DNA from 2 places in the Massilia sp. 9096 genome. Region 1 is predicted to be linked to the other one. Evidence: predicted binding sites of a transcription regulator. Region 1 holds the regulator's gene; the other holds the start of a gene.

The links. Region 1 encodes LexA, which represses DNA repair genes until DNA is damaged. Its sites were predicted from a motif close to ACTGTATNNNNATACAGT; they were not measured.
Region 2: the regulator LexA is predicted to act here: its motif matches at 1,699-1,716, upstream of FA90_RS12545 (error-prone DNA polymerase).

Annotation. Positions count from the first base shown of each region.
Region 1 is NZ_JQNN01000001.1:2,822,645-2,827,524, forward strand. It holds gene rplI (50S ribosomal protein L9) at 1-353, opposite strand, end outside; gene rpsR (30S ribosomal protein S18) at 403-693, opposite strand; gene priB (primosomal replication protein N) at 730-1,023, opposite strand; gene rpsF (30S ribosomal protein S6) at 1,060-1,443, opposite strand; gene lexA (transcriptional repressor LexA) at 1,688-2,335, shown strand; gene FA90_RS12070 (sel1 repeat family protein) at 2,460-3,185, opposite strand; gene FA90_RS12075 (hypothetical protein) at 3,359-4,108, shown strand; gene FA90_RS12080 (cystathionine gamma-synthase family protein) at 4,122-4,880, opposite strand, start outside.
Region 2 is NZ_JQNN01000001.1:2,935,995-2,940,874, reverse strand. It holds gene FA90_RS12560 (hypothetical protein) at 1-50, opposite strand, end outside; gene FA90_RS12555 (MgtC/SapB family protein) at 217-741, shown strand; gene FA90_RS12550 (PhzF family phenazine biosynthesis protein) at 796-1,656, opposite strand; gene FA90_RS12545 (error-prone DNA polymerase) at 1,797-4,880, shown strand, end outside.

The sequences.
Region 1 (4,880 bases):
GTCGGCAGACGCACTTGCGCCTTTTCGACGGCGAAACCTTGCTTGGTCAGGGCTTCGGCGATGTCGAAGTTGGTCACCGAACCGAACAGGCGGCCGTCCACGCCGGCTTTCTGGGCGATGGTGACGGTCATGCCGCTCAGCTTCTCGCCTTGTGCCTGGGCAGCGCCCAGCTTCTCGGCGGCGGCTTTTTCCAGTTCGGCGCGCTTGACTTCGAACTCGGCCACGGCAGCCTGGGTGGCGCGGCGGGCCATTTTTTGCGGGATCAGGAAGTTACGTGCGTAACCGTCCTTGACCTTGACGACGTCGCCCAGGTTGCCGACGTTGACGACTTTTTCCAGAAGGATAACTTGCATTTATTTTCTCCAGTAATCTGACGATGCTTGTGTACGCGGACGACGCCGATTAAGCGTTGTGCAGGTCGGTGTACGGCAGCAGGGCCAGGTAACGTGCGCGCTTGATCGCGGTGTCCACTTGGCGCTGGTAGTGCGCCTTGGTGCCGGTCAGGCGAGCCGGCATGATCTTGCCGTTTTCCTGGATGAAGTCCTTCAGGGTGTCGACGTCTTTGTAGTCAACCTGTTCCACGCCTGCAGCGGTGAAGCGGCAGAACTTCTTGCGCTTGAACAGCGGGTTCTGCTGTTTGCGCTTGAGTTTTTCTTTGGCTTTGTTTTTGTCGAACTTTTTACCGAATGCCATTTGAGGCTCCTGTATCTAAAAACGTGCGCGCTTTATTTAAGCGACGCCACTGAAATCAATGATGTGAAACACAAGGGCTTTGCTGTTGCGGTTCTTGCGCGCCAAAAACCCCTTGAAGCGGTGCACCGCGCCGAGTTCGGCGCTGGCGAACCGGCCGGAGATTTCTCCGGCGGCGACCGCCGCGATCTCGAACTCGACCGACCGTTCCAATCCCGCTTCCATCTGCTGCGACCCGTGCTGCAGGGTGCCGCTGACGATGGGGATGCCGGCCGGGGTGTAGCGCAGGGTATCGCGTTCGGCGATGCTTGCGACCAGCAACAGCTCGTTCACTGCCCTTTCGCGCTCGCTAATCGAAATGAGCGAGAATTAAGCGTTGGCGGCCGGAGCAGCTGCCTGCTCGGCGCGGTGGCTCTTGGCGGCGTCTTCGCGCTGGACCGACTTCATCATCGGCGACGGGGCGGTTTCGGCCTTCTTCGTCTTGACGGTCAGGTGACGCAGCACGGCATCATTGAATTTGAATGCGGTTTCCAGCTCGACCAGGGTCTCGTTGTCGCACTCGATGTTCATGCAGATGTAATGTGCCTTCGGCAGATTGTCGATCTGGTAAGCCATCTGGCGGCGGCCCCAGTCTTCGACGCGGTGGATGTTGCCGCCGCGCGAGGTGACCGTGGTCTTGTAGCGCTCGATCATCGCCGGAACTTGCTCGCTTTGGTCCGGGTGGACGATAAACACGATTTCATAATGACGCATATAACACTCCTTGAGGACGTTTAAACAGATGCCCACCTCGGCGTCAGGACGAGTGTGGGAAGGGAAAGCCCGACATTATAACGCAAAAAACGTCAAGGCCCAAATGCTTTGTGGATATGCCATCCCGATTACGCCCTTTTGTCTTTAGGTCAAAAAAAACCACGAAAACCCGTGCTGCCCCTTGCGCGCCGCGCCATACTGTACAAAAATACAGCTTGTCCAGATCCAACGAAAGCAAACCCCCATGCTGAAGCTCACTGCACGGCAAGAACAGATTCTCAACCTGATCAAGGAAGCCATCGACAACACCGGCTTCCCGCCGACCCGCGCCGAAATCGCGCAGGAACTTGGCTTCCGCTCGGCCAACGCCGCCGAGGAGCACCTGCAAGCCCTGGCGCGCAAAGGCGCCATCGAGATTTCGCCGGGCACCTCGCGCGGTATCCGCCTGGTCGGCCCGGCCGCCGAAGCCGCCCCGGCGCCGCTGCCCATGATGCCGCCGCCGCACCTGATGTCCCTGCCCCTGGTCGGCCGCGTGGCCGCAGGTTCGCCGATCCTGGCCCAGGAACACGTCGAGGCCAATTATTCGGTCGACCCGGCCATGTTCTCGAGCAAGCCCGACTTCCTGCTGAAGGTCAAGGGCTGGTCGATGCGCGACGCCGGCATCTGCGATGGCGATTTCCTCGCCGTCAAGAAGGTCGATTCGGCCAAGAACGGCCAGATCGTCGTCGCGCGCATCGGCGAAGAAGTCACCGTCAAGCGCTACCGCAAGACCGGTGCGACCATCGAGCTGCTGCCGGAAAATCCGGAGTTCTCCATCATCACCGTCAATCCGCAAACCGACGAGTTTGCGCTCGAGGGCCTGGCGGTCGGCCTGCTGCGCTCCTGGCACTGAGCGGTATTCAGGCCGCAGCCGCGCCGGCCCCATGCCGGCGTATGACGCATAGTTATAACGCGTACAACGACAACGGCCCGCTAACCGCGGGCCGTTGTGGTTTGCAGGGCACAGCGCAGCGCGATCAACGCTTGGCGTCGACGTCGGGCGGCGGTGCGCTGTTGACGATGTCGTTGTGTTCCTTGACCCAGCTCTCGGTCGCAATGCGCCAGGCATTGTAATCGGCCAGCACCATGTTGCCGGCGACCTTGATGTCCTCGGCAGCGCGCTCGCCGACGTCCTTCAGGTGCGCCTCGGCGCGCTCGGTTTCTTCCTTGGTCAGCAGCGGCGCGATATCCTTGGGAATCAGTTTGGTCAGCGGCAGGGATTCGTTGAGGTGGACGACCGCGCGGTTGTGGCAGGCTTCCCAATCCTTCATCTTGGCGCTGTAGCGCTCGATGTCTTCGTTCACCTTCGACACCGAGGGAAAGCGCGGCGCCGGGCAGCGGTAAGCGCCGCCGCTCAGGTCGGCGCCGTCGTATTGCGTGAGCCAGTAGTCGATGTCGGCGCGATGCTCGCCGCGCTTTTTCATCATGTCGAGCGAGGCGATCGCCACCTTGTTGCCCTTCGCCGCCGCCTTGCCCCACCACAGCGCCGCCTTGTCGGCGTCGACCGCGCCGGCTTCGCCGTAAAAATACATCTCGCCCAAGTGCTGCTGGGCCATCACGTTGCCGGCGTTGGCCAGTTTGGTGTACTTCTGCAACGCTTCGGGATAAGCCTTCTTGGCGAACAGGGCGTCGGCGTCGGACAACTCGTCGGCCGAGGCAGTGCCGCACAGCAGGAGCGCGGCGCACAACAGGACTGTCTTCATGGCGGTTTTGCGTTTGAGCATAATTCAAGGAAATGCGAGTGTGCGGCTATCTTACGCGCCAGCAATGGTGCCGTCAGTATTTATCGGACGTCAACTTATGCATCCGGAAACAATACGGTACACACGCCTTCGCTTTGCGACTCTATACTTGCTTGATCGTTATTGATGAGGCAATGATGAACCCTTCCCGCTTTGTGAGCGCCGTCCTTATCGCCTGTGCGGTAAGCGCCGTGGCGCATGCCCAGACCGCCGAGCGCCCCGCCATCAAGGAAGGCGACAAGTGGCGCTTCCTGTCCAAGGTCGAAGAGCTCAAGAACGGCACGCTGACCTCGTCGAGCCGCGAAGTCGATGCCTGGGTGACCCGCGTCGGCTCTCATTCCTTCATCCAGGCCACCAAACCGGTCGACAGCAACTTGCCGCCGCGTGAAGCCGACATCAACCTGGACTGGAGCAGGTCGCAGATACGCGACGGCGCGGAAAAGATCGTCGGCCGCCCTTACCTGTATCCGCTCAAGCCGGGTTTGAGCTGGGACACGGACGCAACCGACCCGCATCCAGCACCGGGCGTCAAGACGCTGCGCAACAAGTTGCATTTCACGGTGCTGGGTTGGGAAGAGGTGAAGGTACCCGCAGGGTCCTTCAAGGCGCTGAAGATCGAAACGGAAGGCAACTGGTTCAGGGAATTCGAACCGGTCGGACCCCACACCAGCAGCACGACCACCGTCAGCCCGGCGGGCCAGTCGACGCTGGTCAACGCCCAGGGCGGGCGCACGCCCGACCCGGTCGGCGGACGCATGTACCGGCTGACCTGGTATGTTCCCGAGGTCAAGCGCGAGGTCAAGGTCATCGCCGAGGAATACACGCCGACGGGCGTCGTGCAGCATCGCACGACGCAGGAACTCGAATCCTACAGCGTCGACTGACCGCGCCGCTGGCTCAGCCCGCCAGCGCGCCGCCGAAGTCGGCCAGCAGGTCGGCCGGGTCTTCGATGCCGACCGACACCCTGATCAGGGATTCGGCGATGCCCATGCTGGCGCGGCGCTCCGGCCCCATCTCGAAGAAGATCGTGTGCGCGACCGGAATCACCAGCGTGCGCGTGTCGCCGAGGTTACTGGCCGGGATCGCCACCTTCAGGCGGTTCAGGTAGTCGAAGCAATCGATCCCCTCCTTGAGCTCGAACGAGAACAGCGAGCCGTAGGCGCGGAACTGGCTGCTGGCCAGTGCGTGCTGCGGGTGCGATTCCAGGCCAGGGTAGTAGACCGCGGCGACGCGTTCGTCGGCCTCGAGCATGCGCGCGAGCGCGAGCGCGTTGGCGCAGGTGCGCTCCATGCGCAGCGCCAGCGTCTCCGCGCCGACCGCGATATGGTGCGCGGCTTCCGGCGCCAGACTGGCGCCGAAATCGCGCAGCGACTTGGCGCGCAACTGGGCCATGCCCTGGGCATTCGGCGCCAGCTTGCGGAAGTTCGGCGCGATGTTCGGGTAGGCGCTCCAGTCGAACACGCCGGTGTCGGTCAGCGCGCCGCCCAGCGCCATGCCGTGCCCGCCGATCGACTTGGTCAGCGAATTGACGACGAGGCCGGCGCCGACCGCCTTCGGACGGAACAGATAGGGGGTGGTCATGGTGTTGTCGACCACGTACAGGATGCCCTTCTGGCGGCACAACGCGCCGATACGCTCCAGATCGGCAATTTGAGT
Region 2 (4,880 bases), 110 kb from region 1:
TTGCCGGGCAGGGCGACGCCGGCGACGGTGCCGGCGGCATTCTCGTTCATGACGGAGCTTTCGGATGCGCCGGCGCGCACGGGGCGTCGGACCGGTGTCATTCTGGCACGGCAGCTCATCCATCCGCCATCGATCTTGGATATGCATTTGTCCAAAAGCGTGCGCCGCTCGCAGGCCCAACAATGCATCATGGCAGCATTGAGGTATGGAGAAAACATGGTGTGGATGGAATGTTGGAACGCGATCCGGGAAGAGTTCGCGGACCTGGGCGATGCCGGCGACGTCACGCGCGTCCTGGTGCGGCTGCTGATGGCGATGCTGATGGGCGGCCTGCTCGGCTTCGAGCGCGAATCGGCCAAGGCGACGGCGGGACTGCGCACGCATATGCTGGTGGCACTGGGCGCGGCCTTGTTCGTGCTGGTGCCGCAGCAGGCCGGCATGGACCTGGAAGGCGTGTCGCGCGTGATGCAAGGCCTGACCGCGGGTATCGGCTTCCTCGGCGCCGGGGCCATCCTCAAGCAAAACGACAAGGGCCGCATCCAGGGCCTGACCACGGCCGCCAACGTCTGGCTGACCGCCGCCATCGGCATGGCCGCCGGCATGGGCCGCGAAGCGACTGCGCTGGTGAGCACCGTGTGCGCGCTGGTGGTGCTGGCCCTGGTCCGCTGGGCGGTCAAGGACCGCAACGAAAGCCACGAAGAGGACGCCAACGAAACCGACGAGACGGAAACGCCCGAATGATGCGCCCGGATGATGCGCGGATGACGCCGTGATGATGTCCGGCGCGGCGCCGCCTCAGGCGAACGTCGCGGCGCCGCCAACCCGCAGCGCGCCGCCGCGCACGTCGTCGGGCATGTCATCGTGCACGTCGTCGTGCACCTCATCGACCACCCGGCGCACGCGGATCAGGCAATCGCGCCCGCTCATGCGGCCCTGGCGCAGGTCCAGGTCGATCGCCGGTCCGCTTGCCGATGCATTGGCGAGCGCGACCGCCAGCGCGCCGGCTGCGACGCCGGTCGCGCTGTCTTCGAGCCTTGGATCGAGGTGGTTGAAATTGCGACCTTCGAACGCGCCGTCGGGCCGGCGGCACCACACGTACAAGCCGTTGACGCCATGCGCCTTGCCCCAGGCGGCGATCGCAGCCAGGTCCGGCCGCAGCGCATACAGCACCTCGCGGTCCGCCACTTCGACCAGCAGCTTGGGACTGCCGATCGACGCCACGCGCGCGCGCGTACGCGCCGCGAACCCGGGTGCATCCAGCAGGGCCGCCAGCGCACCATCGTCGACGTCGACTTGCGGCGCCGGCTGGGCGGCGATGCGCACGTAGTAATCGGCGCCGTCGCGCGACAGCTGCAAGTGCTGGTGATTGACTGCGGTCCGCACCGGCAGCGTCTGCGCCTGCGGCGCGCGCGCGAACAGCACCGCGGCCACGCCCAGCGTCGCGTGCAGGCAGAGCGGGCTGCGCATGTGCGGATAAAAGAAGTCGACGCGCGCGATGCCATCTTCACCGTCCTGGTCGATGAAGACGCAGGTCGTGTTGCGCGCGCGCGCGAAGGCCTGGCGCGCGGCCGTATCGGCGTCGTCACCTTCGATGACCAGGGCCGGGTTGCCGTCACCGGGGACGGCGCCGAAGCAGAGCAATGAGTGGACGTGCATGTTTCGCAATGACGATGTCGCAATGAGAGATTGATCAGCTATACTGTGTTTTTATACAGTATTGTCCGTTTTCAGGACTATTTTAGACCGATCTGCCCATGCCATCCGCGCCGCCGCCCCCACGACCAGGACTCCCCGCGATGTTGCCCGACTATGCAGAGCTTTTCTGCCTGTCGAACTTCTCCTTCCTGCAGGGCGCCTCGCACGCCGAGGAACTGGTCGAACGCGCGGTGCAGCTGGGTTATTCGGCCCTGGCGATCACCGACGAATGCTCGCTCGCCGGCGTCGTGCGTGCGCATGGGGTGGCCAAGCGCGAAGGGCTGCCGCTCCTCATCGGCGCGCACTTTCATCTCGAGCACGCGGACGGTTCGCCGGCCCCTTCGCTGCTGCTGCTGGCGCAGAACCGCAACGGCTACGGCAACCTGTCCGAACTGATCACGCTGGGCCGCACCCGCAGCGAGAAGGGTAGCTACCTGCTGCGTCCCGCCGACTTCGACGATCCGCCCGCCCACCTGGCGCACCTGAAGGGCATGCCGGACTGCCTGGCGATCCTGCTGCCGCGCTATCCGGGGCACGAGCCGCACGACGTCGACCGCCTGCACCGCGAGGCCGCCTGGCTGGCCGCGACCTTCCCGGGCCGCGCCTGGATCGGCCTGACGCTGCTGCTGCGCGCCTTCGACGACGCCCACCGCGCCACCGTCGACGAAGTCGGCTGGCAGCACGGCTTGCCGATCGTCGCACTGGGCCACGTGACCATGCACGTGCGTTCGAGGAAGCCCTTGCAGGACACCTTGAGCGCCACGCGCATCGGCAAGCCGGTGGCGCAATGCGGCTACCAGCTCGCGCCCAACGCCGAGCAGCACCTGCGCTCGCGCCTGCGCCTGGCCAACATCTACAGCCCGATGGCGCTGGCCGAGACGCTGCACATCGCCAGCCTGTGCACCTTCAAGCTGGACGAGCTGCGCTACGAATACCCGGACGAGGTGGTCCCGCCCGGCCACACGGCGGCCAGCTACCTGCGCCTGGAAACCTGGACCGGCGCGCACCGGCGCTTCCGCGAGGGGATCCCGGCCAAGGTGCAGGCGCAGATCGAGCACGAGCTGGCCCTGATCGCCGAGATGCGCTACGAGCACTACTTCCTGACCGTGTACGACATCGTGCGCTTCGCGCGTTCGAACCACATCCTGTGCCAGGGGCGCGGCTCGGCGGCCAATTCGGCGGTGTGCTACTGCCTGGGCATCACCGAGGTCGATCCGTCGCGCGCCAACTTATTGTTTGAACGGTTTATATCGAAAGAGCGCAACGAACCGCCCGACATCGACGTCGACTTCGAGCACCAGCGGCGCGAAGAGGTTATCCAATACATCTACCGGAAATACGGGCGCACCCGGGCGGCGCTGGCGGCGGTGGTGATCAGCTACCGGCCGAAAAGCGCGCTGCGCGACAGCGGGCGCGCGCTCGGCGTCGATCTCGCCATCATCGAAAAGGTCTGCAAGCAGCATCACTGGTTCGACGGCAAGGCCGACCTGCTCAATCGCCTGGCCGAGAGCGGCCTCGATCCCCAGGCGCCGCTGTCGCAGCAGTGGGCGTCGCTGGCGCAGCGCCTGCTCGGTTTTCCGCGCCACCTGTCGCAGCATCCGGGCGGCTTCGTGATGGCGCGCGGGCAGCTGTCGCGCCTGGTGCCGATCGAGAACGCGACGATGGCGGAGCGCAGCGTGATCCAGTGGGACAAGGACGACCTCGAGGAGCTCGGCCTGATGAAGGTCGACGTGCTGGCGCTGGGCATGCTGTCGATGCTGCGCCGCGCCCTGGAACTGGTCGGCCAGCGCCACGGCACCGAGTTCGAGCTGCAGGATATCCCGGTCGACGACAAGGCGACGTATGACATGATCTGCGCGGCCGACACGGTGGGCGTGTTCCAGATCGAGTCGCGCGCGCAGATGAGCATGCTGCCGCGGATGAAGCCGCGCCGCTTCTACGACCTCGTCATCGAGGTGGCGATCGTGCGCCCTGGTCCGATCCAGGGCGGCATGGTGCACCCGTATCTGCAGCGGCGCGAGCGCAAGGAGCCGGTCACGTATCCCAGCGCGGACATGAAGCTGGCATTGGAGCGCACGCTGGGCGTGCCGATCTTCCAGGAGCAGGTGATGCAGGTGGCGATCCTGGCGGCCGGCTTCACGCCCGGCGAAGCCGACCAGCTGCGCCGCGCGATGGCGGCCTGGAAGCGCAAGGGCGGGCTGGAAAAGTACTACCAGCGCATCGTCGGCGGCATGCTCGAGCGCGGCTACGACCAGGCTTTCGCCGAGCAGATCTTCAGCCAGATCCAGGGCTTCGGCGAATACGGTTTTCCCGAGTCGCACGCGGCCAGCTTCGCGCTGCTGGCCTATGCCAGCTCATGGCTCAAGTGCCACGAACCGGCCGCGTTCCTGTGCGCCCTGTTGAACAGCCAGCCGATGGGTTTCTACAGCCCCTCGCAGCTGGTGCAGGACGCGCGCCGCCACGGCATCGAAGTGCGCCCGGCCGACGTCACGATCAGCGGCTGGGAGTCGGTGCTCGAGGATCTGGAGAACACGGCGCGCGCTCAGCCTCCGGTGCGCCTGGGCCTGCACATGCTGCGCGGGATGAACAGGGAGGCCGCCGAGCGCATTGAGCTGGCGCGCGCGATCCGGCCTTTCCTCGACGTGGCCGACCTGGCGCGGCGCGCCGACCTCGATCGCAGCGACCTGCAGGTGCTGGCCAGCGGCAATGCGCTGCTCGGCCTGGCCGGGCACCGGCGCCAGGCGCTGTGGGAAGCGGTCGGCGCCGCGCCGAGCAAGGACTTGCTGCGCCCGGCCACCTTGAACGAGGACACGCCAGTGCTGGCGGCGCCCACCGAAGGCCAGGAAATCGTCGGCGACTACCGCGCGCAAGGCTTGACGCTGGGCCGCCATCCGCTCGCGCTATTGCGCGCGCAGCTGCTGGCCAAGCGCTTCCTGCCGGCCGATGTGCTGATGGACTTTCAGAATGGCCAGCTGGCGCGCGCCTGCGGCATCGTCACCGTACGCCAGCGGCCCGGCACGGCCAACGGCGTGCTGTTCCTGACCATCGAGGACGAGACCGGCAACGTCAACGTGATCGTCTGGCCGACGCTGGTGGAAACCCAGCGGCGCGAAGTCCTGAACTCGCACCTGCTGGGCGTGTACGGCGTGTGGCAAAGGGAAGGGGAGGTCAGGCACCTGGTGGCC